DNA from 3 places in the Ruegeria sp. AN6 genome. Region 2 is predicted to be linked to each of the others. Evidence: riboswitches for the same ligand, from Rfam matches in the RefSeq annotation. Region 2 holds a riboswitch; each other region holds the start of a gene.
What was found. Region 2 has a riboswitch for cobalamin ahead of ACR0MQ_RS10970 (DUF1636 family protein). Riboswitches for the same ligand answer to the same signal wherever they lie in the genome.
Positions count from the first base shown of each region.

Region 1: it holds a riboswitch for cobalamin, as region 2 does, so the genes downstream of both, ACR0MQ_RS11580 (hypothetical protein) here and ACR0MQ_RS10970 (DUF1636 family protein) in region 2, are expected to answer to the same signal.
Region 3: it holds a riboswitch for cobalamin, as region 2 does, so the genes downstream of both, ACR0MQ_RS12395 (DUF1636 family protein) here and ACR0MQ_RS10970 (DUF1636 family protein) in region 2, are expected to answer to the same signal.

Region 1 is NZ_JBQFWR010000006.1:96,661-106,374, reverse strand. Features, by position in the region: gene ACR0MQ_RS11590 (DNA polymerase III subunit gamma/tau) at 1-1,681, opposite strand, end outside; gene ACR0MQ_RS11585 (phosphatase domain-containing protein) at 1,852-2,355, shown strand; gene ACR0MQ_RS11580 (hypothetical protein) at 2,359-2,766, opposite strand; cobalamin riboswitch at 2,854-3,074, opposite strand; gene ACR0MQ_RS11575 (alpha/beta hydrolase family protein) at 3,196-4,053, shown strand; gene rsgA (ribosome small subunit-dependent GTPase A) at 4,088-5,116, opposite strand; RNA gene ffs (signal recognition particle sRNA small type) at 5,275-5,373, opposite strand; gene ACR0MQ_RS11560 (bifunctional 2',3'-cyclic-nucleotide 2'-phosphodiesterase/3'-nucleotidase) at 5,413-7,329, opposite strand; gene nudC (NAD(+) diphosphatase) at 7,467-8,450, shown strand; gene ACR0MQ_RS11550 (SRPBCC family protein) at 8,490-8,957, shown strand; gene ACR0MQ_RS11545 (N-acetyltransferase family protein) at 8,972-9,457, shown strand; gene ACR0MQ_RS11540 (chloramphenicol phosphotransferase CPT family protein) at 9,495-9,714, shown strand, end outside.
Region 2 is NZ_JBQFWR010000005.1:235,812-245,525, reverse strand. Features, by position in the region: gene ACR0MQ_RS10985 (ATP-binding protein) at 1-1,178, shown strand, start outside; gene ACR0MQ_RS10980 (peroxidase family protein) at 1,175-2,827, opposite strand; gene ACR0MQ_RS10975 (catalase family protein) at 2,846-3,913, opposite strand; cobalamin riboswitch at 4,246-4,453, shown strand; gene ACR0MQ_RS10970 (DUF1636 family protein) at 4,692-5,048, shown strand; gene ACR0MQ_RS10965 (ABC transporter ATP-binding protein) at 5,045-5,830, shown strand; gene ACR0MQ_RS10960 (ABC transporter substrate-binding protein) at 5,847-6,794, shown strand; gene ACR0MQ_RS10955 (FecCD family ABC transporter permease) at 6,796-7,809, shown strand; gene ACR0MQ_RS10950 (hypothetical protein) at 7,961-8,692, opposite strand; gene ACR0MQ_RS10945 (hypothetical protein) at 8,881-9,210, opposite strand; gene ACR0MQ_RS10940 (Lrp/AsnC family transcriptional regulator) at 9,551-9,714, shown strand, end outside.
Region 3 is NZ_JBQFWR010000007.1:11,821-21,534, reverse strand. Features, by position in the region: gene cobN (cobaltochelatase subunit CobN) at 1-2,474, opposite strand, end outside; gene cobW (cobalamin biosynthesis protein CobW) at 2,480-3,535, opposite strand; gene ACR0MQ_RS12395 (DUF1636 family protein) at 3,532-3,912, opposite strand; cobalamin riboswitch at 3,998-4,200, opposite strand; gene ACR0MQ_RS12390 (NAD(P)-dependent oxidoreductase) at 4,346-5,293, shown strand; gene ACR0MQ_RS12385 (glycosyltransferase family 2 protein) at 5,590-6,597, shown strand; gene ACR0MQ_RS12380 (class I SAM-dependent methyltransferase) at 6,590-7,201, shown strand; gene ACR0MQ_RS12375 (glycosyltransferase family 2 protein) at 7,297-8,295, shown strand; gene ACR0MQ_RS12370 (hypothetical protein) at 8,589-9,212, opposite strand.

The DNA of each region.
Region 1 (9,714 bases), on a different contig from region 2:
CTGTTTCGATGCTTCTGATCCGCGCTTTCGGGAAATGACTCAGAACCGCTTGCACCAGTGGATGCTTTTCCGCTTCGGCTTTGAGAGCCAGATCAGCAGCATCCCGAACTTCCGCAATTGTCGGAGCGTCGCCTTCTGAGACAATCGATACTGCCCAACGGTTACCCGTCCAGCGCTGCAGCGATGCACCCAACCGTTGAGATAGATCGGTCGGGGCATTGTCGGTCGGGGTAAATTCAATCCGTCCCGGTTGGTACGACACGAGGCGTACCCCGTTTTCGACCTCGACCAACAGTTTCACATCCCGGTTGGCACGGATTAATTCAACCATATGTTCAAAAGTGGGATACCGCGCTAGTGCTGCCTGTACGTCCTGAGCCAGAGCAGCACTCGGTCCGCCTGCATTCCCACCGATGGCTGAAGAGGTATAGGCCGGTCGGGCAGAGGCCTGTGGCGCAGGGCTCGCCTGGCCTGGCACTCCGATGCCCGATCCTGGCCCGCCATTGGGGGGTGGAGGTGCATCCTTTAAGCGCTTGATCAGTTCTTCCGGACTTGGCAGGTCGGCCACATGGGTCAGGCGGATCACAGCCATTTCTGCAGCCATCATGGCGTTGGGTGCAGCCGAGACCTCTTCCAGAGCTTTGAGCAGCATTTGCCACATGCGGGTCAGAACACGCATTGGCAGCGCTTCGGCCATCTGTTGGCCTCGGGCACGTTCGTCGGGTGAAACGGTTGGATCTTCGGCGGCATCAGGGGTGATTTTGACCACCGAAACCCAATGGGTGATCTCAGCCAGATCGCGGAGCACAGCCAGAGGATCAGCACCTTCTGCATATTGTCCGCTAAGTTCGGTCAAAGCACCGGCCGCATCACCGCGCAGGATCATGTCCATCAGATCCAGCACCCGACCCCGATCCGCCAACCCGAGCATGGCGCGCACCTGATCTGCGCTGGTTTCACCCGCACCGTGCGAAATCGCCTGATCCAACAGCGAGGTTGCGTCACGGGCGGATCCTTCGGCGGCTCGGGTGATTAGCGCCAATGCGTCATCGGCGATCTGTGCTTTCTCGGATTCAGCGATCTTGCGCAACAGGCCGATCATATCTTCGGGTTCGATCCGCCTCAGATCGAAACGTTGGCAGCGCGACAAAACCGTGACCGGGACCTTGCGGATCTCGGTCGTGGCGAAGATGAATTTCACATGCTCGGGTGGTTCCTCAAGCGTCTTGAGCAGCGCGTTGAAAGCGCTGGTCGATAGCATGTGGACCTCGTCGATAATGTAAATCTTGTAGCGTGCGCTGGCGGCACGGTAGCGGACACTGTCGATGATTTCACGGATGTCGTTCACACCAGTCCGGCTGGCGGCGTCCATCTCCATCACATCGACGTGGCGGCCTTCCATGATGGCTATGCAATGCTCGCACTGACCGCAGGGTTCTGTGGTGGGTTTACCTTCGCCATCAGGCCCGATGCAATTCATCCCCTTCGCGATGATCCGGGCTGTGGTTGTTTTACCGGTGCCACGGATGCCGGTCATGATAAAGGCCTGAGCGATCCGGTCCGCCTCGAACGCGTTTTTCAGTGTGCGTACCATCGCGTCCTGACCGACCAGATCGGCAAAGGTTTCAGGACGGTATTTGCGGGCAAGAACCTGGTAGGCGGGGCTTGGCGTATCGGTCATGTCTGCTCTGTCGGATTCGAGTTACGCCGCAGCGTAGAGGCCCCCGCTGCCCGCGTCCACAGCAAGCCGCGAGGATTTTCATTTTGGATTGCCGGCCGACGCGGTTAATATCGTACAGTCTAAGACCAGCCAGAAAGATTTTCTGATCAGCGTTTCGGGGGGAGCGTAGAATGGCTCAGATTGTTATCCATGCACTTCAAGTGGGCGGGGGCACGCTTGCGTTAACTTCAATGCCAGGGCGAGGAGGAGACTATTCCGGTGATCTTGATGCGGTTACCGGATGGAAGCCCGGCCTTATTCTGTCAATGACTACCGAGGTCGAGATGATCCTTGATGGCGCCAGGGATTTTGGGGCCGATGTTCGCAGCCGCGCTTGTCGCTGGGTTCATCTGCCAGTCGAGGATTACGGTATACCCTCCGACGACATTGATATGCGCTGGGTGGATGCCAGCGAGTCCGCTCGCCACGCATTATCGGGTGGAGGCCGGGTACTAATCCACTGCAAAGGCGGATGTGGCCGCTCTGGTATGGCTGTATTACGCTTGATGGTCGAGTGTGGAGAGCACCCGGACGAGGCATTGAAAAGGTTGCGAGCGATACGCCCATGTGCAGTTGAAACCGACGCGCAGCTGCGCTGGGCGACTGCGCCTGCCAGTGTCTTGGTAGCCGAATAGCGATCAAGCCGACGGACGGTATTCAGCCTGCGCCCGAGTACTTCCGCCCAGGGTTAACACTTCCAGCATCGCGCAAGGCGGTCGGGACAAGGTGCCTGCAGGGATGGGGTGCGAGTCCGTGCCAAACATCAGGTCTGCATAGCTGTCCAGATGGTCGATCGCGACGTCTGAATCCGCATCACAGAACACTCGGGTTTCTTCGGGACCGGAGCGAAATCGGGCGGTGCACCCACTAGCGCAATGAGTCAAATCGCAGCTTCCTTCGATTCCGAATCCTGCGGTGGTAGTGGGGCCAGCTTTTCCAACCGAAGTGGCCAGTGCCCGTGCCATTCGTGCCAAAGCGGGGCAGTTTTTCCCGGTCCGTTGGCAAATTGTTGCCGAGAATTTATGCGTGTTGGTCTTCCAGATCATTCATGCGCCCTCCGCGCAGGGCAGGGGCATCAATCAGGAGGGACAGCATGCATGCGGTCTTGCCCTGCCCGGACACCCCGCCCGAGTTTCAGTTTCGATTTGATGGCAGGTCTCCTGACTTGCGGGTCATTGCTTTGCCGACCTTCCCGACCTTCAAGGCCAGTGGCATTTCGACATCGCTCTCCGCTTACAGTTGCGGGGGCAGTCTCGGACTGGGTTCGTTCCGGTTTTATCCGGGCAGAACCGCACCGTGTTCCCTTTTCATCCCGGCCCAGTTGGGCGCGAGAACCATCACGTCATCGCTAGCGGTACAATCGTTCGGGAGTCAAGAAGATTGATGATGGCATGTGACGCACGGTCCAGCCACGTCAACCTTGACTCGGCGCGCCTTGGGTGAACTGATCGGTTCAGTTGATTTCAGAGGGCACCATGTTGGACACACAGCAAGCGGTTGTCACCGAGGACATTCAGTTTCAGTCCGGCCCGGCAATACTGTCGGCACGGCTCTATCACCCTGTCGCAAAACCAGACAAAGTTGTTGTGATCAACGGCGCAACCGGTGTGCCCAGAGATTACTACCAGCATTTCGCAAGTTGGCTTGCAAAAGCGCACGGCATGGCCTGCCTTACCTATGACTACAGGGATTTTGGTCACTCTCTGACAGGCTCACAAAAGCAATCGCGTGTCACCATGGCGGATTGGGCGCTGATCGACATTCCGGCTGCACGGACCGAAATGCGGCGGAGGTTTCCACAGGCTAAGCTTTGGAGTATCGGGCATTCTTTGGGCGGGATGTTTGGTCCGGTCCAACCCGATATCGATCAGATCGACAGGATGATCTGTGTCTGTTCCGGTCTGGTAACGCTGAAGGATCATCCTTGGCCTTACCGCGCTTTGGCGACGTTGTTCTGGTACGGTCATGCGCCCCTGGCGGTAAATGCGCTCGGGTATTTGCCTGGGAAGGCTTTGGGTTTTGGAACAAATCTGCCTTCCCAAGTTTACTGGCAATGGCGCAAATGGTGCACAGCGCCCCAAAGCTATGTACCCGAAATCGGAGATACCTTGCCGGCTAACCGCTGGGCCGACATGGGCAGGCAAGTTGACATATTCGCCTTTGAGGATGATCAGGTTGTGCCCCCCCAGGCGGTTTGGCGGCTTGCCGATCTCTATGTTTCAGGTGCGCGGCGCCATCTGCTTTCGGCAAATGAATTCGGGTTATCCGAAGTCGGCCATATCGGCGCGTTTGCCCGGCGAAACGCTGCCGTTTGGCCCCGGTTGATCTCCTGAAAAGCTGGGCACCGGTAACCGGTGCCCAGAAAGGTCAAAGTCCCTTGCGGGATTTTTTCTCGTGCATCACGCTGCGCACCATTTTTCCAAACGCTTTATCGCGTGAGCGTGCCTGCGCCACCGAAGCCGAATTGTGCTGATCTTCGCGACGCAGCTTGCGCCATCGGTCCAGCCGTGCGGGATCAAGTGCCCCGGTTTCGATTGCAGCCTGTATCGCACAGCCGGGCTCGGTGTTGTGCTGACAATCTGAGAATCGACAGTTCATGCTCAGGTCCGAGATATCAGAGAACACCTCGTCCACACCCTCTTGCGCGTCCAACAGGCGTAACGCACGCATGCCGGGTGTATCGATCAACCAACCTCCGTTGCTCATTCGATGTAGCGCACGCGCTGTTGTTGTGTGCCTGCCACGCGCATCATCTTCGCGAATGCTTGCGGTGGCTTGATCCTGCCCGGTCATCCCGTTGGTGAGTGTCGTCTTGCCAACGCCAGAAGATCCGACCAGGGTGCTGGTCTGTCCTTTCGGGCACCACGACAGGACCTGTTCGATATCGGACTGATCCAAGGCATTTACGGCCAAAACTGTCAGAAACGGGGCCAGTGACTGGGCCTGTTCGACATAAGCAATAGCGTTGTCGCAGGTGTCCGACTTGGTCAGAACGATCACCGGATAGCTGCCTGCCTGATGGGCCAGCGCAAGATAGCGCTCTAGTCGGGGCAGGTTGAAGTCGGCATTGCAGGAACTGACGATGAACAGCACATCCACATTGGCCGCGATTAACTGTGCTGCGACGCCTGTGCCCGCAGCCCGGCGCTGCAGCAGGCTGCGCCGTTCCAGAACACTGCGTATGCGTTTGTTTTCATCGGTCAGCACCCAATCTCCGACGGCAAAAGCACCAGTTGGTTGGTCTGGACAGAGTAGGGGAGTCTCGCCTTCTGGACTCAACCCGATCAACCGATCCCGGTGAACGGCTGCGATGCGAAAGGGGAGAAGAGACGGCTCAGCCGCATGCTGAGCTGCAAAATGAGAGGACCATCCGAGGTCCGATAAGGAAAGTGACATGTGTCTGCCTGTAATCAGAAACAACAATCCTGTCGAATGGCGAACGCGCATTCGCAGGTGAGGTATTCAGGCAGTCAGCTGGAAAAAAGAATCAGAACCGGTCTGCCCGAAGGGTCATTGCTACAATCATAAACACCCTCCTACGGCTAATGGGTTCAAAGTGAGAGGTTGGACATCGACCCAAGCGGGGCTCGTTGTGGCTGCTTCCTTCCGGACCTGACCAGGTTGGCGAGGCGCTCGCCCGCGCCAACCTCTCGAACATCGATATAGGCCTCCGGCTGTAAAATGGCAACCCGTCAGAAGGTCAGATGAATACGCATAAACCCATCGGTATCACGGGGCAGTATCTGGGGATCATAATCCGCCAATTCTTCCAGGTATTTGTCCGCGCCGGGACCGGTGGTCAGAATTGCTCCACGGCTTTGGGTCGGCACAAACGAAAACGGCTGAGGAGCTTGTTCCAGTGGGTCGAGGGGTGATCTTCCTGAGATGTAATCGCACAGGATTTCGTGAATGCGCAGCGACGGCAGGTTTATCTGATCTGCTTGAAAGTCGACAGGAAAATGACCGCCCCCGCTGGCGCGATAATTGTTGAGTGCAACAACAAACCTTTGATCGGGGGCGACAGGCAACCCTTGAAATGTAAGATCGCGAACGCGGCTATGGCCGGGATCTGTGATCCGTCCGGTTGCATCGAAACGAGCGGGTTGAGACAGGTCGAACCGGCAGGTCACGCCATGCAGTACATCAAAATAATACCCCGCCCGCAGAGGATCGATGAGGTTGACGGGATCATTCAGCGAAAGCTGATTGAACAGTCCGGCGGACATCTCAAGCCAGTCACGAACCTGTTCCCCGGTGATCAAAGTGGCGCGCAACTCGTTTGGAAACACGCACAGATCAGCCACATTGCGTACCGAAATTCTTCCCGCCGGGACATCGGTATAAAATCGAGTGCCTGCGCGGCCTCCGAATTTGGTCGGGGCGGCGGCTGACAGGACGGGATAGTCTGCCCATTCAGTACTCAATAGGTACGGCCGAAGCGCTGCAGCTTGAGCGCTTGCGATAAGCGCCAACCCACGATCAGGGGCGCAGAACGAAAAATAGCTGTGTAAAGGGTGTGGGACATTGCCGACGGGCTTGGCTGCGCGGACGCGTGTTGCTGTGTGGCCTTGGGCAAACAACTGCGCCAACTCCGGGCAATCGGTCACCGACGATTTTGCTTGATTGACTGCGCGTAATTCGGCTTCGCTCTTGATGATGTGCCAGCCGTCAATATCTCGACCCAGTGTCAAATCAATGAGGCCGAGGTGTGAGCCTCCCCAACCCGGCATCACCACCGGTTTGCCATTTACAAGTCCGCGATTGCTGTCGACATGTTTCAAACCGACATGCGCCGCGCTCGGCAGAGTCAGGTGTGTATGGCCAGCAACGATTGCATCAATGCCTGTCAGAGCCGCAAGCGGAACAACGGCATTTTCCAGTTCTGGCTGTGCCTCTGCCGAACCGAGGCCTGAATGAGCCAGCGCGACGACCAAATCGCATCCATCTTTGCGCAGTTCTGCTGCTGTACGTTGTGCTGCGGTTAGGATATCGGCAATTTGCACGTCATCCCGCAGCATATGCGCCTCCCACCGCGCGGTCTGAGGTGGCAGGACAGAAAGAACACCTATGCTAATAGGAACATCTTCTCCACCGATACTGATTGTGCGCTGCAGAATTGCTTGGGACACCCAGCCCTGTTCGGAAGTGTTGCTTTTCATGTTGCTGCAAACAACCGGACACTCGAACTGACCTGTGATGCGATTGATGAACTTTAGTCCAAATCCAAAATCGTGGTTGCCCAATCCGACTGCATCATACCCCAGGATATTGAACGCCTTGGGCAAAGGGTGTTGGGCCGGCATGGCTTCGGCCGCCCAGTCGCCAAACGGGGTACCTTGCAGGCTATCGCCATTGTCGAATAGCAAAACCAGCGCCCCGTTGCGTTCCGCCTGTTCTTGGGCGACCCGGATCATGCTTGCGGTGCGGGCGAGGCCGACATCAGGATCGGGGCGATCGGCATAATAGTCGTATGACGTCATGTGCATATGAAGATCAGAGGTCGCCAGGATCCGAAGGTGCGCGCGACCTTTGAAATCTCGATTTTGAGGCGGGAAAACTTCGGCTTTCAATATTTTTACTTCTGGATGATTGTGTAACGCAAACTTCACTATGAGTTGTATTTAGTGCAAATTCCGAGGCATTGCTGCGGTCTTTCGACGGCGTAAGAAATATTGATCTGTGAATACCCCGTTGCACCGGTGGTCAAGACATGGCAGCCCTTTGCGCAAATACAGGAATGACAGGCATGAAACGCGCAGAACAGGTAACTTTTGGCGGCTCTGGGCTGGACCGGGCAGGATTGCTGCGAGGCGATGCGGACAAATTGGCGCAGGCCCATGCTGACCCATCAGCGACATGTGTTCTGCTGTGGCGCGGCAAAATTTTGGCTAAGGGTGACGCTGTGGATCAGTTGGCGCTGCTCCCCATGTCCCATGATATTCTCAAAAATGGTCCAGGTGGCGTGATCGAAATGCCCGTACTGCTTGGGGGTATGGACGACGGATCGCCACTATTTGCCTTGGATATATCTGATTGGGCGGCCGAGGGGCTAGACCTCTCTGCCGTCGGGCAGTTTGTGGATGGTAGCGAACAACAGCACCCCGACCTGCCCAAAGGACATGTGTTTGTCGAGCTACGCCGGATCATGGCACGGCTGAATCCGCGTGATGCAGAGTTGGCAGCAACCGCCAAGGCGGTGATCGGCTGGCATGAAACGCATCAGTTTTGCGCCCAGTGCGGTGCACATAGTGAGATGGTTCAAGCTGGATGGCAACGCAGCTGCCCTTCCTGTGGCGGGCAGCATTTCCCGCGCACAGATCCGGTTGTTATCATGCTGATAACGAACGGAAATTCTGTTCTGATGGGCCGTTCTCCTGGCTGGCCTGAGGGGATGTATTCACTTTTGGCGGGCTTCGTTGAACCCGGCGAAACGCTCGAAGCCGCAGTACGGCGCGAGGTGATGGAAGAAGCCGGAGTACCCGTGGGCGAGGTGCGCTATCTTTCCAGCCAGCCTTGGCCCTTTCCTGCATCCCTGATGTTTGGCTGTGCAGGCGAAGCCCTTTCGCGCGATATTCAGATCGACCCGGTTGAAATCGAAGATGCGATGTGGGTCACCCGGACCGAGATGATGCAGGCCTTTGCCGGGGACCACCCCAAGCTCCTGCCAGCCCGAAAGGGCGCGATTGCACATTTTTTGTTGCAACACTGGCTTGCAGACACACTGGACTGACGAGAAACTGGACTCAATCAAGGGTAGAGTAAAACGAACATGCAGTTTTCAGCGCAGGAAGATATCGAATTACCGATTGATACGGTCTTCACCATGATTTCTGATTTCGAGCGCTTTGAACGCATGGCCTTGCGGCGCGGGATTGAAGTGAGGAGAATCGCAGATTCTGCGGTGCCACAGACCGGAACCGCATGGGAGACCGAGTTCAAGATACGCGGTAAACCACGTCAGATTGCCATAGAGATGACGGAATATGACAGCCCGTCTCTGATGCGCTTTCAATCCAGTAGCAAGGGAATGAACGGTGATACGGTTGTCGAGCTTTTGGCACTGTCTCAACGTCGGACACGTTTGCGGATCGAAACATCGCTGGGCGCAAAAACCCTTCCCGCACGGCTATTGCTACAGTCTTTGAAGCTCGGGCAATCCAGGTTCCGCCGACAGTTTCAGACGCGGCTCAGTGAATTTGCGCGGGACATGGAAGAACGGCACCTGCATGGTGCCTGAATATGAGGGAGTCGATGAGCAGATTGGATCAACCGATCATCCGCGAAGCTGTTGAGGCTGATGCTGATGGAATTGCCAAGGTGCTGACTGAGCTCGTGGCTGCCGGTAAGCGAAGCAAAGACAGCAACGCTGCTTTTGCTTTGGGGCATTACATCAGCGATCCCGAACGTATTCGGTGTAGTGTTGCTGTCACGCCGAACGGAGAAATTTTGGGATTCCAATCGCTGAAACTTGCCACCGAAAACAACCTCTATGAGGTTGCGGTCGGCTGGGGCATCATCGGCACACATATTCGGCCGTCTGCTGCGCGACGCGGTGTGGGGCGGGCACTATTTGAATCGACGCTTGAGGCCGCTCGGCATAAGGGTCTACCTGCTATCGACGCGACGATTGGGGCTGCCAATCCCGAGGGGCTTGGGTACTATGAAGCTATGGGATTTCGAGAATATCGCCGGATGGAAGGTGCAGTATGCAAGATCTTTCATGTTCCCAAAGTCTGAGCCTGGAAACACCCAAACGATAAGCCCGCCCTAAAATATGTCGCAGATCATCTTTCTTCACGGTGCATCCAGCAGTGGGAAAACGACACTGGCACAGGCATTGCAAAGGGCGGCAGAGGTGCCATTTTGGCACATCTCGATTGATCATCTTCGGGACACTGGCGTTCTGCCCATGCGGCGCTTTCAAAGCAGAGAATTCGATTGCTCGATCGAGCGTGGCAAGTTCTTTGATGGTTTCCATGCGTCTTTGGCGGCCT
Region 2 (9,714 bases):
GCATAAACCTGCGTCGCCATGCCAATCAAGAAGGTGCGCAGCACGTTAGAAACGGACTGCGATTGCTGCAGAAACTGCCTGCCGAACATCGTGAAGAGGCAGAACTTTCCTTGCAGTTTCTACTTGCAGCCGCCGAACGCGTCCGGATCGGATATGGCGCGGATTCTGCAATTTCAGCGTTCGACCGTAGCTTTGAGCTTTCCAAGAAACTCGGAGATCGCCGCACTATGGTGCGCGCCGGTAGGGGTCTCTTTACCGCTGCGATGGTCAAAGGGGATTATCGCAAGGCCGAGCATTGGGGACAGGCGATGATCGATGCCCATGATGATCACCATACGTGCATGGTCGGCAATTACATACGTGGATCAGCGCTTGCACCGCGTGGACAGTTCATAGCTGCGGCGACTGCGCTGGAAAAAGCAGCTTTGCACGCCGAAGCACACGCTGCTGAGGCAGGAAACGATCCGGATGTCGCGGCGATGTTACAGATCGAGAGCATGGCTGCCTTGGTCGACAGTTTCCTGGGGAATACTGAACGTGCTTTGGCTCGCGCCAAAAGTGCGGTTGATGCTGCAGGGGCATTGGGGCAGTCGCTGACTGTGGCAAATGCGATGCATTGGCAGACCGAGATCTACATGCAGACCGATCATTCGGATTATCCGCATATGGCAAAGACTTTTGCAAAGATCGTGCGAGACAGTGTTGGCCCATATTACAACGCGGTTGCAACCGCGCATCTCGCGGGTGCGTCGATACGTTCGGGCGAACCAGCAAAGGGCGTCGCCTTGCTGCAATCGGCCTGGGAAAAAATGCATGCGACCGGAGCCAAGGCGGCAGGTGTTCTTGTCCATACTGAACTTGCGCGTGGCTTTCTCGCGCTTGGTCAAATCCTGCAAGGTCTGGAAGCAGTTGAGGCTGGTTTAAGATTTGCGGATCAAACCGGAGAGCGGAACTACGAAGCCGAGCTAAACCGGATCAGAGCTGCGCTGCTGGCAAAGCAGGAAGACGCTTCTGATGAGGCCGAGGCCGCGTGCCGAACGGCGATACAAGTGGCCCGTGATCAGGGAGCTGCTCTGTATGAGAAACGAGCATTAGAAGATCTGGCCCGTCTGCGACCAGTTGACCCTGAGATTGCTGCACGTCTTGCCAAGCTGAATGATGCCGGGGTTTCGGCCTAGCGCCTTCGGCCCAATGCACAGTCATCCGGGGCAAGATTCAGACCAACAAATTCAGCGACCTGCGCAAATGAAGAGGTTTTTAGCAGCAGCCGATGACCCGTTTGCGAAAAGGTCTTGGCCGAGTACAGGTTCTTTGAGACCATTGGGTTGTTCATGAGTTGCGTGATCGCGTCATACCCCACCATTGACGTCATCAAGTCACCCATAATGACGGTCCCCTTGTGCTGCTCGGCGAACAAGCCCGGAAACAACTCGATCCGGTCAACATTGCAATACATTCTGCTCAGGTCGGCGATTAGCTCGTCGGCGAAGGGCTGATCCCCCACAAGATCCGCGATGCTCGAGTGTACTCGACGTTTAAAATGATGACGATAGGCGTTCAGCGAGGGAAGTCGTGCTTTGCGTGTAAGGGCAATCGTTGCTTCGACCGGTGAGGGCACACCTTCTGCAGGCCTTTCGAACAGAAAATCAGGTGTATTGCGCAGCGATATCCTGGCTGCGGGTTGGCGCGAGAGAGAGCGGATCATTTCCCCAAGTCCCGTTTGTTCGACGAGTCGAGGGTTGAACCGGAATCCAGTCGGCTCGACCTGAGCGCCGTCGATGACGAAACGCTCGGGGATCATTGAATGCCAACGGTACAGCAAGTTAAATTCAATCGCGATTTGGTTTGAATGATGCCAACGCTGCCAGCGGTTGACGCCGACCGGCAGATGAAAAGGCATGTTTGCCACGTGGCTGATATAGTCCTCAATCACCAGCTTGATCAGCAGCGCGATCAGAGTGCACCGCGTGGTTTGGAACACGCGCTCTTTATCCCAACCGTCAGTGCCGCGTTTCTCGCGCCAGAGAAGATCGGCAAATGTATTGTGCGCGCGCATCATCAATGTGTTGATGGCAGTATAGCCGATCGTGCCGTTGCCGTTGTCTAGGCCGGTTGCGTGAAAATCAAGCAGCCTTTGATCGACTTGTTGGCACGTCAGCTCGGGATGTGCGCGTTTCAAGGAGTTACGCAGCTTGCAAGGATCATGCAGGGGCCGCGCGGCATTATCACCCTCGGCGAGACTGCCATCAAATGGCGGGGCCAGCTTAACTCCACCGGATTGATCTTTCTGGAACAGCTTCGGTGGCCACATCTCGCCGTTCGCATCCATCCGAAACGCCAGTCGGTGGGTCATTTCGCCTGTTTCGGGGTCTCTTTCGCGCAACATATCAGTTTGAAAATCATTCAACCCGTAGATCTGGCAAAGATCGACTTCGTGGTTTGAATCAGTCTGATCAAACGGTCCGGTTGGCCCGAAGGTCCGCAGAAAGCTGTCGGTGAACCATTGCGCGACCGAGATGAAAAGAACGGTCGTGCCTTGCGGGCACGACAAGGTAAGCGGGCTGCCATCTATCTGAGTTCTTCGGCGAAACAAGTCGGCCACTTCACTTTCCGATGGCAGGATCGGCGAAGGATCTTCGGGCGTTGTGTGACGACCAATCCAACGGTTGGAATAGACGCCTGGCCAGCTGGTATAGTCCGCACCCAATGTATAGGGCCGCGGCCGGTGCACCCGCGCTGCATTCGCAAGCCTCATGGCTGAGATATAGCTTGTCGTGCGTGGTGCGATCTTGAACCCAAGATTGATAAGATCATCAATATTCAGCATCTAAATGGCTCCAATTGATCATCGGTTTGGAAAACGGGCGCGGGCGAGGCTGAGGTAAGTCTTAAGCCGGATTGCGTTGATCGGGCCCAGAGGTTTGTGCTCGGCGGTCACACGCCATGGCGAAAATGACAGGGTATCACCATCGAGCGGATCAAATTCTGCATCTTTTTCGATGGTAATATCTGCGATGGGTGTAACCGTGCGATGAAACGGGTCAAGTGGTGCGTCTGGCTTTGGATCGCAGGCCCATCTGACGCGGTTATCGAGCGGATCGAAGTCGCCATCGTTACGCGGTGGTTCGATTATACAGAACTCAAATCGATTGCCGTCACTGGCGACGTCCTGACGGAGTTTCAGGCTGATGCCGTCATGCTCGTCCACCGGTTTAGTTGCTACCTTATGTCGAACGCTGCGGGCGAGGTATCGTACTGTCAGGTCAGTCCCCAGCCGATAGGGCGTCGTTGACCAGAAATGCGCCTCGAATGGCGACTGCATGTAGTTGGAGGCAAAATCGCTCGCAGTCTGAAGGCGTCGCCTGCCTTTTTGTGTGGCAAATGCGCGAAACAGGGCCACCAACCCTCGAACGATCAGCTTCAATGACCAGCTGCGACGCTTATTTGCCGCGTGTTGTAGGGCTTGCAGTGTGGCGATCAGGCTGCTTAGCCGTTCATAATCGTCGGAAAGGTAGCTGGGGAAAGTGTCCCGATCGACAAGAACAAAGTCGAACTCATCGCTGATTTGCGAGATGTTGAGTTGTGAAAGTGCCTCGACGTCGATCAGTTTGGTGCCCGGCACATCAAATAGTTTGACCGCCATTCCATGGGCATCGGTTTTACGATCGTCCAGATGCGCACCGTTGGAAAAGCGAACTGCTGCAGAATAACTTGCTGCCTTTTCGAAAAGGCCATGGCGCAACCTTTCCGGCAGATCGTCCCGGATTGTGAAAGTGGCTTTGACACACCCATGGCTGCGCCCATGTTGCGCTCTTAACCTTCGACCTTTCCACTTCGCGATCGCTTCAAAATTCTGGTCGATGATATCGTCAACCACGTCTTCTGGTGAAGCGTTTGGCAAATAATGTGTCAACGAACCCCCTTTTCCCGAGCAAGCCCAGGCAATAATTAACCTCTACAAAGAAATCTGACAGCCAACCCCTTCTAAATGCCCGCAGATTAACCCTTTTTGGTTTTTCTTTCAAATGAAGTGACTTATGGCAGCCTTACTGCCTCATTCCTTTTGATCTCAAACAGCCGTTTTCGCATCAGAATGAAGTCTACCGGTCAATAGTTGGTAGGGTGGGATCCATCGATTTACGACTTCAAAACGGACACGGTTGGCGCCGTATTCGCTAGTATTGCGTTGGCTTACCTTCGAAGACTTAAGCTTGGAGAAAGTTATTGACGCATTTCTTGATCTCGGGCACTCAGGCAGCAGATGGTTCCCAACGATACGTCAGAGGGATGAAAAGGGAATACGGTGAGGAATGCCAAGCGGCGCCAATTCCGTAACTGCCCCCGCAACTGTAAGCGGTGAGCTATGCCAAATAGCCACTGACCCCAAGGGTCGGGAAGGTTGGCCAAGCGCGGACCCGCAAGTCAGGAGACCTGCCATCAATTGTTCAACCAACCCGGGGCGGGGCGTCCTGGAAGGAGGTATTGATGACACGTTTCACACGTGTGCACACGACTGGCAGCTCCCGTCTGCGCTTGGAAACAAGCGGAGTGAGAAATGCGAAAATCGCTGATCAATACATTGTCGACAACGTGAACCGCCGACGCGGGGTGCCCAAAGCGGTGTTCAGAATATTTAAAGCGTTACGATATAACATTACAAAAACCTTAATTGCGCAATAAACGGTGGCGAGATGACGAACAATGTTGATCATATCCTTCTTGTCTGCGCGAGCTGCAGAAGTGGCGAAAGTGCAAACAAAGTACCCCAGGCGTTGAAGCATAGATTGCCGAGGGAATTTGTGATCCGCTCTGTGAATTGTATGGCGGGTTGTGAAGGGCCAACCACCATCGGCTTTCAGGCCCGTGGCAAAGCACAATATCTATTTGGTGACATTTCTACAGATGAAGATTTGGACGCGATCGTTGAATTTGCCCATCAGTATCTGCGGAGTGGCGATGGTTGGACAAATGCCACTGATCGGCCACGGGCATTGTTCACAAAAACTCTCTCACGCCTGCCGCGTATTGAGCTTGAGGAAGCGCTATGACCAAGCAAAGCTTTCTGATTGCCGAAAATCTGGAATATTACGCGCTTAACGGAGATATCTTGTTGCAAGGCGTTTCGTTCACCTTGGACGAAGGCGCTATTCTTGCGATCGCTGGTCCGAACGGGGCAGGTAAAACTACGCTTTTGAATCTACTCTGTGGTGCCGAGGCACTGGCATTGGGGGATGTGCGTATGAATGGACAAAGCCTCAAGCACCTATCCGCAAAAGAACGCGCCCGCATGATAGCCGTTGTCAGCCAGCAGGAATTTCCTGACGGGCGTCTGTCACTGCGTGATTATGTGGCATTGGGTCAGATTCCCATTCGCGCAGATCGCTCGGCCGAAGATCATGCATGCGAACTGAACCGGATACTTGACCTCACTGATCTGGCTCCATTGGCAGAAAAGCGGATGGCTCAGCTTTCTGGGGGCGAGCGTCAGCGTGCGCATATTGCGCGCGCCTTGGCACAAAACCCCTCTTTGCTGTTTCTCGATGAACCCACCAATCATCTGGACCCAGACGCAAAGGGGCGGATGCTATCGCTGGTCGCTGATCTTGGGGTCACAGTGGTAATGATCGTGCACGATCTGGTCATGATCCCTGAATTCGCTACACATGTTGCTTTGATGAAATCCACGCGCCTGACCGGATTTGGCACGGTCGCCGAAGTTCTGACGCCCGAACGGGTCCGTGAAACCTTTGGCGTGGATTATCTGTGCTTTCACCATGAGGGTCGCGTGATACCGGCTCTTGATATCCGAAGAACCACTGTTTCTACATAAACTCAGGAGAATATTGATGAAACACATCTGGTCCGTGGCTTTGGTCACTGCCATTGCAAGCAGCGCTGCAGCGCAGGAAGTCACCGTGGACAATTGCGGCGAACCCCTTGTGTTTGAGACGTTGCCGGAACGGTTGGTCGTGCATGACATGAACATGACGGATATGGCTTTTGCTTTGGGGCTACAGGACAAGATCGTCGGCCTCACCGGGATCACCGGCTGGTACAAGACCAGCCCGGAATTCGATACCTTGCGGGGTGACATTCCGGAGCTCGCGCCGAAATACCCCACTGTTGAGAATCTCGTCGCAGCGGACCCAGATTTGTTTTTCGCGGGCTGGTATTATGGAATGAAACCGGGTGGGGATGTGACACCAAACACATTGGAACCCTTCGGGATCAAAACCATGATCCTGACAGAAAGCTGTGTGCATTTGGACAAGGATCGCCCCGAGTCTAGCATGGACCTGCTGTTTGACGATGTTCTGCGTCTTGGCAAGGTTATGCAGGTCGAGGACAAGGCCGAGGCGCTAGTGAGTGAATGGAAAGACGAATTGGCCGCGATCGAAGCGCAAACGACCGAGCTGCCGAAGCCTCGAGTTTTCTTGTTGGATGGTCCGGCGGATGCACCGTTCACTGCTGGGAAGTTTGCCATTCCCGATGCTATGATCGCTGCGGCGGGTGGTGAGAATGTCACCCATGACATGGATACAAGCTGGGGCCGTAGTTCCTGGGAAGCCGTGGCCGCATCTAACCCCGAATTCCTGGTGCTGCTGGATTATCAGACCGGCAACGGCGCAGCAGATACCTTCAAATTCCTGCAAGAGCATCCGGTGATGTCGCAGACAGATGCCGTCAAGAATGAGCGTTGGATCGGCTTGCGGTACGAAGAATTGACACCTGGCCCCGCAAATATTGAGGCAATCTCGAAAATGGCTCAAGCGATGCATCCGGGCCTCAACTGATATGGGCCGATTTGGCCTAACACTTCTGCTGGGGGCGGCTATTTTGGCCGCCCTTGTGCTGGTTTCCACGATTTGCGGAACCACCTCGATCCCGGTGTCTGAGACATTTACCGCTATTATGCGTGGCACGGGTATCGACGACGGCGAGATGTCTCCGATGCACCGGATCGTGTTTGATCTCAGGTTGCCCCGTGCATTGTTCGCCGCTGTGATAGGCGCTGGACTTGGTATCGTTGGCGTTGTCCTACAAACCACGACTCGCAACGATCTTGCCGACCCATTTCTCTTTGGCTTGTCTTCGGGGGCCGCCGCAGGTGCGGTGTTTGTCATCACCGTAACCGGAGATGTGCTGGGTTTTTGGACACTGCCGCTCGCCGCCTTCTGCGGAGGGCTCGTCGCGTCGGGCGTTGTATTGGCCCTGGTTCACGGTTTGCGCACAAGTGCGCCAGAGAAACTAATCCTGGCAGGATTGGCGGTTTCATTCCTGTTTTCAGCCATCACCAACTACTTGATATTTGCGGGTGACAACCGCGCTGCCCACTCGGTGATCTTCTGGATGTTAGGTGGATTGGGCCTGGCCCGCTGGGAGACGTTTCCCCTTGTTTGTGTTGGGCTGATCCTGATCCTAACGTATTCGCTGTATCGCAGTCGTTGGTTGGACGCGCTGCTTACGGGGGATTTAACCGCAGCAACTCTTGGGGTCCCTGTTCAGGGATTGAGATTCAGCATGTTTTTCACGGCAGCTTTGGCAACTGCAGTTTTTGTCTCGGTGGCGGGTGTGATCGGATTTGTTGGCCTAATGGTGCCACACATAGCCCGCGGAATTGCGGGACCTTTGCACAGCCACCTTGTACCGACTGCCGCGATTGTTGGCGCTGCGTTATTGACCGGTTCGGATATTCTCAGCCGGCTTTTGCTGGCGCCACAGGAGTTGCCAGTAGGGATTGTCACGACTTCCATAGGTTCGGTTTTTGTATTTTTACTTTTGTTCAGAACAGCAAGAAACCAGCAGTGAATTTAAGTGACTAACAGCCGCAGCTATCGCTTTCCGGATTTAATAGCACCTCCGCTTTTTGATGGTTGCATTGAGGATAAAATTGCCTACTTCTCAATAGTTTAATCTATCTAAAGGGTGCAGTCGGGTTACAAGTTTGGCAATCAAATGATCATTCTACTTTTGGCGAGATACGCCACAAAAAAGCGCCGCCGATAAAGAATGCCAGATCACCGAGTGATGTGACCACGCGGAACAACCCGATTGCAATCCGCGCTTCTGCCTCAGGTATGTAGGCCTGTAAGAAGATGAGCAGAACAAACTCACGGATTCCGATCCCTCCAGGCGCGCCAGGAGTGACATAGCCTAAAAGCCAAGACGTCACGGCAATGACTATGATGGCAGGGTCATAGTCACCGGAAACCAATCCAACCAATACCAACAAAGTAAAGCCCATGGCTAAGAAGAAGATTGAAGCAAGCAACAATCCGTAGATAAGCCTTTGTCGCGACGGCGTGTTGGGATGCTCTCGAAGTATTCTTGTAATCAGTATGATCAGCAAAATGGCAATAACCATCGCTGTCGGTACAAGCCAATGAATAGGTATGACCTCAGATATTTCCAGGGAGTGGGGAGCTGCACCAAATGTAAATCCAATTAGAGCGAAAAGCCCCGCGACCAGAATAAGAGTGCAAATTTCAAGAATATTTGCGAGTGCCAACCCACCCTGACTTACCCCATGGTCAGCCATAACGATATGTCGGCCCAAATATTGAAACACGTTTCCCGGTAGATATTTCGCGATCTGCATTTTGGAGTAGGTTGAAAACGTCAGTGCACGTGAAAATGTTTGGTCTTGCGTTCCCTGGACCAGCCCATGCCAAAGCTCGGCTAATAGCAGCAAAGCGGTTGCATAAAAAAGTATTGCCGCAAATACGATTGCCCACGCCTGCCAGCCAGGAGACCAAGCCGCAATTTGGGACCAGTGCCGTGCAACCGCGACGGTAAATTAGTACAAAGTCACGGCAACAATGGCCCAGCCTATTACGCGTAGCGCGCGGCGCTGTCCACGCCCTAACTTGTTTGGAAGTGTCATTTCTCTGCTACAGGGGTGGGTTGGATCAGTGTCGTTTGATCCGGATAGGGCAGTGATGGAACGCGCCCCTGGTAGGTCTTGACCTGTGCCTCCACCGCTTCAATCGGGCGACGATACTCCCGTCTGCCAGAGTTATCAAATACGATCATGCCACCAGGTGTAACGTGTGCTATCGCGTGCCTCAAACAAGCCACCCGTGCACGTCCGTCTACGCTGATAACGTCGAATGGACCTTCTGCGCCTTCGATTGCAGTGACATAATTTTCGAAGCTGCGCGAAGTATTGCCAGATTTTTTTTGATCCGTACTCTGGATTTTAGTTGGCATCGGGCTCAATCAGCCTCAATTCAACGTTGGAAAACGCGCTCAGCCGGTTGAATATTACAGGATGCCAATCGACATCATGTTCGACACTGGTGACATGATGAGCGCGCCGCGCGGCCCAGATTGTGCTTGCACCGCTGCCGTATTCAAAAACGCGTGGGATGTCTCGCTGGGCAAGAAAAGCGTCGACCTTGTCGGTGGAGGTCAGTCTGACGGTGATGGGGCTCGATTCATTTCGTGGGGTCAGAAAAATCGTGGCAGACCCAATACTATTGTGTTTTATGTAAGAGATCCCTGTGTTTTTTGTTGTTTTGTGGGTCAATTGAATGAATTGCGTGCGTGGATGGATGACAAAGACTTAAAAATCATTGAGGCATTGCAAAAGAACAGTTCTCTTTCGCAGCGAGAGCTTGCCGAAAAGGTCAACTTGTCTCAGAATGCCTGTTGGCGACGCTTGCAGCGGTTGAACGAGACCGGCGTAATCGTTGGTTCGACGGTGCGCGTTAA
Region 3 (9,714 bases), on a different contig from region 2:
TCCAGACGCGGACGGCTGAGGTCGGTGATCGGCAGCACTTCGATGCCCGAAACACGCTCCGAGCCTTTGTCCCAAATCGGTTTCACACCCAGCAAGTGCAGCGCCATGGCAAATTCCTCGCCTGCGGTGCGCATCGTGGCCGAGCCCCACAGGTCGACGATCAGCCCCTTAGGATAGTCGCCTTCTTCCTGCAGGTGTCGACGCACCAACTCCTCTGCCAGCTTGACGCCTTGAGTATAGGCCGCACGCGTGGGCACAGAACGCGGGTCGGTGGTATAAAGATTCCGCCCAGTAGGCAGCACGTCTGAGCGCCCGCGATAGGGAGAGCCTGAAGGTCCGGCTTCGATTCGTTTGCCAGCTAGCGCATCGACCAGAGCATTGCGCTCAGCTTGGGCAGAAGGCGCGGGGTTGAAATCACCCGTCACATCTGGAACCCGTCCAAAGATGTGCAGGCCGTCGCCGAACTGACTTTCCTTGATATCGCAGACAAATCGATCAATGCGCGTGATCGCCTCGGCGATGCAGGTGGCCTGATCGAGGCCAAGGTCGCTTGCCAGCCCAATGGCCTGGGCCTCGTCGCGGATATCTTCCTGTAACCGGTCACGGCGCTTGGGGTCCAGACCGTCCGCGTTCGAGAACTCATCCAGCAGTGCTTCCAGCCGAACCATGCGATCCGGCGTACCACTTTCTTTCATCGGGGGCGGGATATGGCCCAGCGTAACAGCGCCGATCCGGCGCTTGGCCTGCGCAGCTTCGCCGGGGTCATTGACGATGAACGGGTAGATCACCGGCAGATCGCCGATCAACACCTCGGGCCAGCATTCATTGCATAAAGCGACCGATTTACCTGGCAGCCATTCCAGCGTGCCATGGGCACCAATATGGATCAAAGCATCCGCGCCTATCCCTTTGCGCAGCCAAAGGTAAAAGGCGACGTAGCTGTGACGAGGCGTGCGCGAAAGGTCATGATAGTCATCCTCTCGCAGCTCTGGCGTGCCGCGTTCTGGCTGCAGCGCAACCACAGCGTTGCCACGCCGAAGGGCCGTGAAATGGAATGCTCCATCTGCGAACGCTGGATCGTCCTCGGGGTCTCCCCAGACCGTCTGCAGATCGGCGCGCAATTGATCGGGTAGCTCTGCATGCGCCATCAGGTATTCCTGCAATGACCACGAAATCCGGGCGCCCAGCAGGGTTTCGGCAATCGGCTCGGCCGGTGCGGTTGCGTATCCTTCGTTCTGAAGATCGGTCAGCATCGCTTCGGCAGAAGCGAGCGCATCAAGGCCAACTGCATGCGCCATCTGCCAGTCCTTACCCGGGTAAGTCGACAGAACCAGCGCCGGTATTTGATCCGAATTGGGCTTTTCGTGCAGGACCAGCCAACCAGAGACCCGATCGATGACAGCTTCGATCCGGTCAGCTTCAGGCTGGTGGGCAAAACGCGAATATTCCAGATAAGGATCGCGCTTGCCCGGTTCTTTGAACGATACGATGCCCGCGTTAATCCGCCCGTCGACCTCGGGCAGCACCACATGCATAGCGAGGTCGGCAGGCGAAAGCCCGCGTTCCGCCTCGGCCCAGGCTTTGCGGCGCGAGGTCGCGAGGGCGACCTGAAAGACGGGCACATTGGCAGCATCCAAGGGTGAAGTGCCTGATGCGCCCTTGCCCGAAAAGGAGGTGGCATTGATGATCGCCGAAGGTTTCAGCGCCACGATCGTCTCACGTAACCAGTCTGCGGCGGTTGGCGCTTTGAGCGACGGGGCGAACAGGCCAATGGCCTCGAATCCACGCGATCGCACACTGCGGATCAAAGCCGCGATTGGGGCAGTGTCGGCAGAGGTCAGGTAGGCCCGGTAAAACGTGACAATTATGCGTTTTGCATCGCCCGAAAAAGCTGTGTCCGCCGGTATCACGCCACGATCAGGGCACCAGGCGCCGTAATCCGGTATGGTTTTTGCCCCCATCACCGGACCGGCATATAGTCCCGCCGCCAGTGCCATCTGCGCGAGTGCGGCCTGCGCCGCAACCTCTCCGCCGGTATCACACAGATGCGCCAAGCGCCGCAGGGTTGAGACGGGCAGGGTGGAGTACTCATCCAGCCGCGTATCTTCGCGCCCGTCCGCAGGCAGGACAGCCAGTGCGATCCCCTTGGCCTGTGCCAGTGCCAGAACCTGCTGCAAGCCGTAAGACCAATATGGCACGCCGCCAATCAGGCGGATCAGGACGCCTTTGGCCCCCTCAAGCGTCTGTTCCACATATGTGTCGACTGACAGGGGATGTTTTAGAGCTGTTAGGTTGGCCAACCGCAGGGTTGGCATGCGCCCGTCTGGCCCGCCACCGCGATGCCAGCCCGCCGCGAAAGCGCCAAGGTCACTGTCAGAAAAGGACAGCACCACCAAGTCCGCCGGGCTCTGGCCCAGATCGGTTGGGGTCTCGGTTTCCTCTAACCCGTGGCTTTCGCGGAAGACGACGTGCATGAATCTTACTCGGCGGCCTCGGTCACACCCACAAGGATATCACGGATTTTGGCCTCTTTGATATCATCATGCTCGGCGATGACCACAAGGCGCGAGCGGCGCTCTTCACCAGGTTCCCACGGGCGGTCATACTGATGACGTACCCGCGAGCCGACGGCCTGTACCAGCAGGCGCATGGGCTTGCCCTGAACCGCGGCATAGCCTTTGACGCGCAGGATGTTCAGTTCCTTTGCCAGGCGTTCGATCTTGGCGACCAGATCCAGCGGATCAGTCTGTTCCGGCAGTTCGACGATGATGCTTTCAAAATCGTCATGCTCGTGATCGTGATGACCATCATGATGGCTGGGACGCGCTTCCATGTCGTCCTCGGCGGCAGCTTCAAGGCCCAAGACAACGCGCACGTCCACGACACCTTCGGCGACTTCGACGACGGGTAGGGGGCGAGGGGCTTCGGCCGCGATGACCTCTTTGGCTTTGGCGACACCTTCGGGACCGGCCAGATCCGGCTTGGTCAGCAGGATGATGTCGGCGCAAGAGATCTGATCTTCAAACACCTCCGATAGTGGAGTCTCGTGGTCGATCGACTCATCGGCAAGGCGCTGGGCGTCTACCGCTTCGACATTGGGTGCGAACCGACCAGCAGCAACAGCTTCGGCATCGGCCAAAGCGATCACGCCGTCGACTGTGATTTTCGAGCGAATGTCTGGCCAGTCGAACGCTTTGAGCAGCGGCTTAGGCAGGGCCAGGCCCGAAGTTTCGATCAGAATGTGATCGGGGCGCGGCTCCAAGGCCATAAGCGCTTCGATCGTGGGAATGAAATCGTCGGCCACAGTGCAGCAGATGCAGCCATTGGCCAGTTCCATGATATTTTCTGCTGGGCAATCCGGGATTGCGCAGGATTTCAGGATATCGCCATCGACACCCACATCGCCGAACTCATTGACTACAACAGCCAAGCGCTTGCCTTGCGGGTTCTGCATCAAATGCTTGACCAGCGTCGTTTTGCCCGAGCCCAGAAAGCCGGTGATCACGGTGACGGGCAGTTTTTCGAGATTGCTCATTTCAGCGCTCCAATCGGGGGAATACGGGCCGCGCAATTCTTGCGGAAGTGTTCGGGGCGTTCACGCCATTTGACCAGCCCGTCCTCGGTCTGAAGGTACTTGGTGGCACCTTCAATGATGGTTTCGACGTGATCGGTTTCGCTCAGATGTTTATAGACGAATGTCCATCGATCAGGTCCACCACGCAGCACGATAGAACAGCCCTCATCGCAGTTTGAAAGGCATTCTACTGCTTTCAAGGTGATGCCTTCGGGCAGGTCAGCCTGTTCTAGCGCTTTGTGCAGCAATGTGCCGGGGCGTTGGGCGTCGTCTTCGACGGGTAGGCCGCGACGACAGGTGGTGCAGACCAGCAGTTCGACCGGTGTGGTGTCGGCCATGTCTCTCATCCCCCCAAATCCTCTTCGTGGGGGACGGGGTTTCATGTGGGCTGATTAAAGCCCCACACCGGAACACCCCGTCCGGTTTCATCTTCGGGCGTTGGCAGGTCTCCCGGCTTGCGGATGTCAGAGCGGTGCTCTGTCGGATGTCCCGCCTTCCCGGCATTCGCCAGTGGCTTGGGCACCCTCTCCGGTCACGGTCGCGGGGGCGGCTGCGTTTGACGGAAATTCCGCTGACGCATTCCCTTTTCATCTGCTGCTGCAGACACCAACACTTGGCTCTTGGGACAGCATTACCCCCCTTGTCAAGCGAGTCTCGCTCAACAGTGCGTACAGGGGCAAAAAAGCGACCTCTGAGGGTCGCTGGACGGCATGACTTAGGTCAACGGGCGTGTTGGCATGTGCATCGAAAGACGAACAGGGAGAGCGTCATATGAAAGTAGGCTTTATCGGGCTGGGAAACGTGGGCGGAAAATTGTCGGGCTCGCTGCTGCGCAATGGGATTGACCTGACCGTTCATGACCTCAACCCTGATCTTGTGTCCGGTTTTGTCGCGCAGGGTGCGAAGGCAGCTGAAAGCCCCGCCCAATTGATGCGTGATTGTGACGCTGTGATTACCTGTCTGCCATCTCCTGCCGCCTCGGACGCGGTAATGCAGGAGATGCTGTCCGAAGTGACATCCGGTAAGATCTGGATGGAAATGTCCACCACCGACGAAGCGGAAGTAAAACGATTGGGTGCTTCGGTGATCGAACGTGGGGGGGCTGCAGTTGATTGCCCGGTATCGGGCGGATGTCATCGGGCGGCTACGGGCAATATTTCGATTTTTGCAGGCTGCGATCGGGAAACATTTGAGTGCATTCTGCCGTTCCTGACGACGATGGGGCGCCGCGTTTTGCACACAGGCGATCTGGGATCGGCCTCAGTGTTGAAGGTGCTGACAAACTATCTGGCAACTGCAAATCTGATCACTTGCGCCGAGGCCTTGGTGACCGCAAAGGCTGCAGGGATGGATCTTGGTACGACCTATGAGGCGATCAAAATTTCGTCGGGCACATCATTTGTGCACGAAACGGAAAGCCAGGTGATTCTGAATGGGTCCCGCGATATTTCATTCACCATGGATCTGGTCAAAAAGGATATCGGTCTGTTTCAGGAGGTCGCCGACCGCGCCGGGGTGCCGCTGGAGATAAACCCGGTGATGATGGAAATCTTCGACGACGGAATCGCTCGCTACGGTGACCGGGAACTTTCCCCTAACATTATCAAACGCCTTGAGGAAGCTACAGGACTGGATATCCGTGCTCCGGGGTTCCCCGCGGAAATGCAGGATGATGAGCCGGAAGAGCCGGGTTACGAAGTGGTTCCTCAGAATCGGTAAAACATAATGTGCTGATGTTCATGAAGAGTTTCGTTTGATGATGCCACAGCTATCTGCGGTTCGGAGGTGGCTATTCGGATTGTCGCGGGAAAGTTCTGATGAAGTCAGCGGTTAACTCAATATTAGTTGGCGCTGAATGCAAATTGAGTTCCATCATTTTCATCAGACCCCCTCCCTGGAGGGGCCGAGGTGCGGTAGCCAGTTATTCCTGGGACTTGCTTCGTTGGACAAATTTCGGAGGCTATTCTAAACAGATCAACAATAGTCCGATAATGGCACAGGCAAGAGTTTAACTTATGGGAAACGAGACCTTTCTCATCGTGACGACGATGAAGAACGAAGGGCCATTTATGATCGATTGGGTGGCTTACAACCGCGCAATCGGGTTCAATGATATCCTGATCTATACCAACGACTGTTCTGATGGCACAGATGTCATCGGTGATCGGATGCAGGCCTTAGGCTGGGCGCATCATGAGCGCAACAAGGTTGGACCACGCGCTGCGCCCCAGAACCGGGCTTTTACCCGATCTCGCAGTCATCCAAGCTATCAGTCCGCAAATTGGATCATGAGCCTGGATGTGGATGAATACATCAATATCCGTTTGCCTGAAGGCAATGTTCAGTCACTGGTAGAGGCAAGCGGTGAAGCTGATGCAATATCGATCTGTTGGCGTATGTTCGGAAATGCCGGCTTAAACGACTTTGTCGATCAACCTGTCCCTGAGACATTCTTTCAGGCGGCCACCGAAGACGGCTACCCGCATCACCGGACAAAAGGTTTCAAAACGCTATTCCGAAACAACGGCAAGTTCAGCCGGTTTCGCGCCCACCGTCCTCGGATCAATCCAGAGGACGCCCCAAATCCCGACGCACCGTACGAAGGGGTATTGTGGAGAGATGCAGGCGGAAACCTCTACCCGGCAGATCAGGTGAAATGGAAGGCGTGGCGCGGATTCAGCCATGAATTCGCGCGTATTCACCACTATGCAGTGCGAAGTACCGATAGCTTTCTTGTCAAACGTGAACGGGGCCGTACCAACCATGTTGGCCAGGACCAAGGTCTGAAATACTGGCTTGTTATGAATCACAACGACGTCGAAGATCGCTCGATCTTGGGCCACATGCCCGCCATGCATGACATCAAAGCCGAGATGATGGCTGATCCACAGTTGGCCGAACTTCACCACAAAGCCTGCGAATGGCATAGTACAAAAGCCGCAGAGTTGAAGGCCAGACCTGATTGGCTCGATTTGGTTGAGGCCTTGCAGAATTCTCATATCGGAGAAGACGCCCATGGCTGAAACCGTATCCGCCGAGGACCGCCGCAAGAAACAAGCCCTGCAGCGCGAGCGGAAAGATGCGCTGAGGCGCGAAATGCTCAGGACAATGCCGCACGGAAAGCTCAGCATCGAAATTGGCGTCTGGCGGGGCGAGTTTTCGCGGATATTACTCGATGAATTGAAGCCTTCTAAGCTGTGCCTCATCGACCCATGGGGCGTGCAGCCCGACGCAGATGGTGGCGCATCTTTGGCCGGAGCGCGTAGCCAAAACGATATGGACCGCATCTATGAAGCGGTGAAAAACACATACGCCTCTGAGATAGCGAAGGGTCAAGTTTCGGTAATTCGCGATTTTTCGGTTCCTGCACTGCGCCTATTCGAAGATCAGAGTATCGGTTTCGCCTATCTTGATGGCGACCATTCATATGAAGGGGTCAAAGCGGATCTGGATGCGGTATTGCCGAAGATGATCGAAGGCGGTGTCATCATGTTGGATGACTACCATCGGAGGGGATGGTGGAAAGATGGTGTGATGCGTGCATTCCACGAGTTTTTGGGCGCAAACTCGGCGGGCTTGCGTCTTAAGGCGATCAAAGGCGCTCAGGTCGCGGTTCAAAAGCTATAATTAATGAAACCAATTTCATATCGAATTGAGGATGTTGGCACCCGAGAAGGACCTACAGAAGATGGCGCCACTTTGGTTCAACCGCAGGGCTTGCAATGACTGACAGGATCGTTGTCTACACGACAATGAAGAACGAAGGCCCGTTCATGATTGATTGGGTGTCCTACTACCTGTCACTCGGCATTGACCATTTCCTCATTTACACCAACGATTGTGATGACGGCACCGATCTGATTGCAGAACGGCTCGGGGATCTGGGCATTGCAACCCATGTTGATAATTCGGTCAAGCCAAAGCAAAGCCCGCAGAACACGATGCTCAGGCGAGTTCGTTCACATCCGAGGTTTCTTGATGCGGACTGGACCTTTTCGCTGGACGTTGATGAATATCTGAACATCCGCCTTCCTGAACCCTCCATGCACAAGTTGCTGGAAAAGTTACAGGAAACCGCAGGAGAGCCTTTTGATGTTGCCTCTTTTGCCTGGAAACTATTCGGATGCGGAGGCATTGAAGATTTCAGCGATATTCCAGTGGCTGAGCAGTTCTTTCTTTGCGATACCGAGCAGGGCTATTATTCGGGCGTTGCGGGCGGGCTGAAGAGTATAACGCGCAACAACGGGTTATTCACCCGATATGGTCCGCATCGCCCCAAAGGGGTTGCGCCTGAGCGCATGTCCGAGATCAGATGGGTTGATGGTGGCGGGCAACTACTTGACCCCGAAGCTGTGACCTGGCGTGCCACATCCAACTACCGCCATGATTTTGCGCGTATCCATCACTATGTGACGCGTTCAATCGGGTCGTTCATGGTTAAACGGGATCGGGGTAAAACCAATCATATTCACGATGATCAGGCCGAATCCTATTGGAACAATATGAACGCGAATTTGGTTGAGGACCGGTCGATCTTGCCGCTTTGGGAAAAGGCTGCGGTAGAGCGGGAACGTTTGATGTCTGATGACCAACTGGCGTCCTTGCATGCCGCCGCGTGCTCTTGGCACGCGCAGAAAATTGTCGAGCTAAATCAAAGACCGGATTGGGTGGAATTCCGAGAGTTTTTGCACCGGTACAAGACCATGGGCCCCGGTCGCTGACGCATCTCAGGGCCGTAAGAAGTCTTGACTGGGCACCATTGAAAGACGCTGAGGCACAGCTTATTGGCCGCACTGTCGCCAGCGTTAGCGCTCTTGGGGTCTATCGATCAGGGATGCAATACGGCACCGAACAGCGGGAGCGTTCCAACACATGGGAGACAAGCGCAATCCTGACAGAAAAATGTTTCAAGTGGTCCGATATCAGTCCGTTTCCGAAGGAGCCGCCGTTGGTAGTTGCACAGGGTTGAGTGGCCGGCTGAGTAATATCGCGAGTAGTTGCTTCTTCTAACAATTCACTGCACGACAAACGACACAGTAACCCTCGTCCGCCTTTTATCCTCGTCCTGTATGGAGAGTCGCATCGTGTGCCGCCCAATCGGCAGTTCAGCCGAACGTGCGAGCAGGCGCGAACCTTCGACTGAGGCGTGCTTCATTATTCGTTTGGTCACATTGATCCATGCTGGACCCATACGATAGTCGATCCGAATTGACGACAAATCAACTGCCGTATCTCCTCTCGGGCTAATGTCTACATCAATATTGACAGGCGACTGGACAATATCCTTTTTGGGCGAATTGAAATTTACGAAGGGGCCATCGGATTGAGTAACGGTCAATCCTCGGTCTAGAGACTCAGTAATTTTAGGTTGATTGTCGAGTTCTGCCATTTCATCTGGAGTAAGCAGGTAGAACGCTTCTTGCTCGCTATTTCGCGGAAGAAGACTCCAAACGGAAAAGGCCAACACAAACAGTATTGCACCAATCAACAACCATCTCGCACGCACTACCCACACATACATCACCTTAAGCAAACCAGAATGAAACGAGACTATCACACAACGAGACAATATCTCAATTTGCGGGACTTGGTCTGAAATCGAGTCGCCCAATTGTAGAGGAAAATGGGCATTGCGCATGGAATCACACGGCAAGTCTTGCGGCGCGATAAAAGCCCAAATCGGGCTACATTTCCCCTATGTGACCCCGAAGAACAAGCATTTGTATCGCTCGGTCTGGGAAGGTCGTGTAAGCTATTGAATTCTTTTGGAGGCGAGTACCAATTTCGAACCCGCGTAAAGGAACTCTATTTCTTAATAAATAACAATTTTTTAGTGAAATGTTGGCGGTACGTGGGTTTGTGAATGTTGCGGGATTGTTGGTTGAAATTGTTCATTGGCTTGTCTTCGCGGTCGATATCGATTGTCGCATGATGGTGCAACACGAGGGGAAGCGGCACAGGCTTGCCTAAGTCCGCTGATTGGGATGCGGGTCGGTTGATCAGTCGGATATGAGAGTTGGATGCGGAGGTAGCTCACCGACCACGAGGCAAGGAGATGGCGCACTGGCTGATGCCGGCACCGGGAATTGGGCCGCTCGTTGCCACTGCACTAGTTGCCCTCTCGTTCCCGAACAGGATTC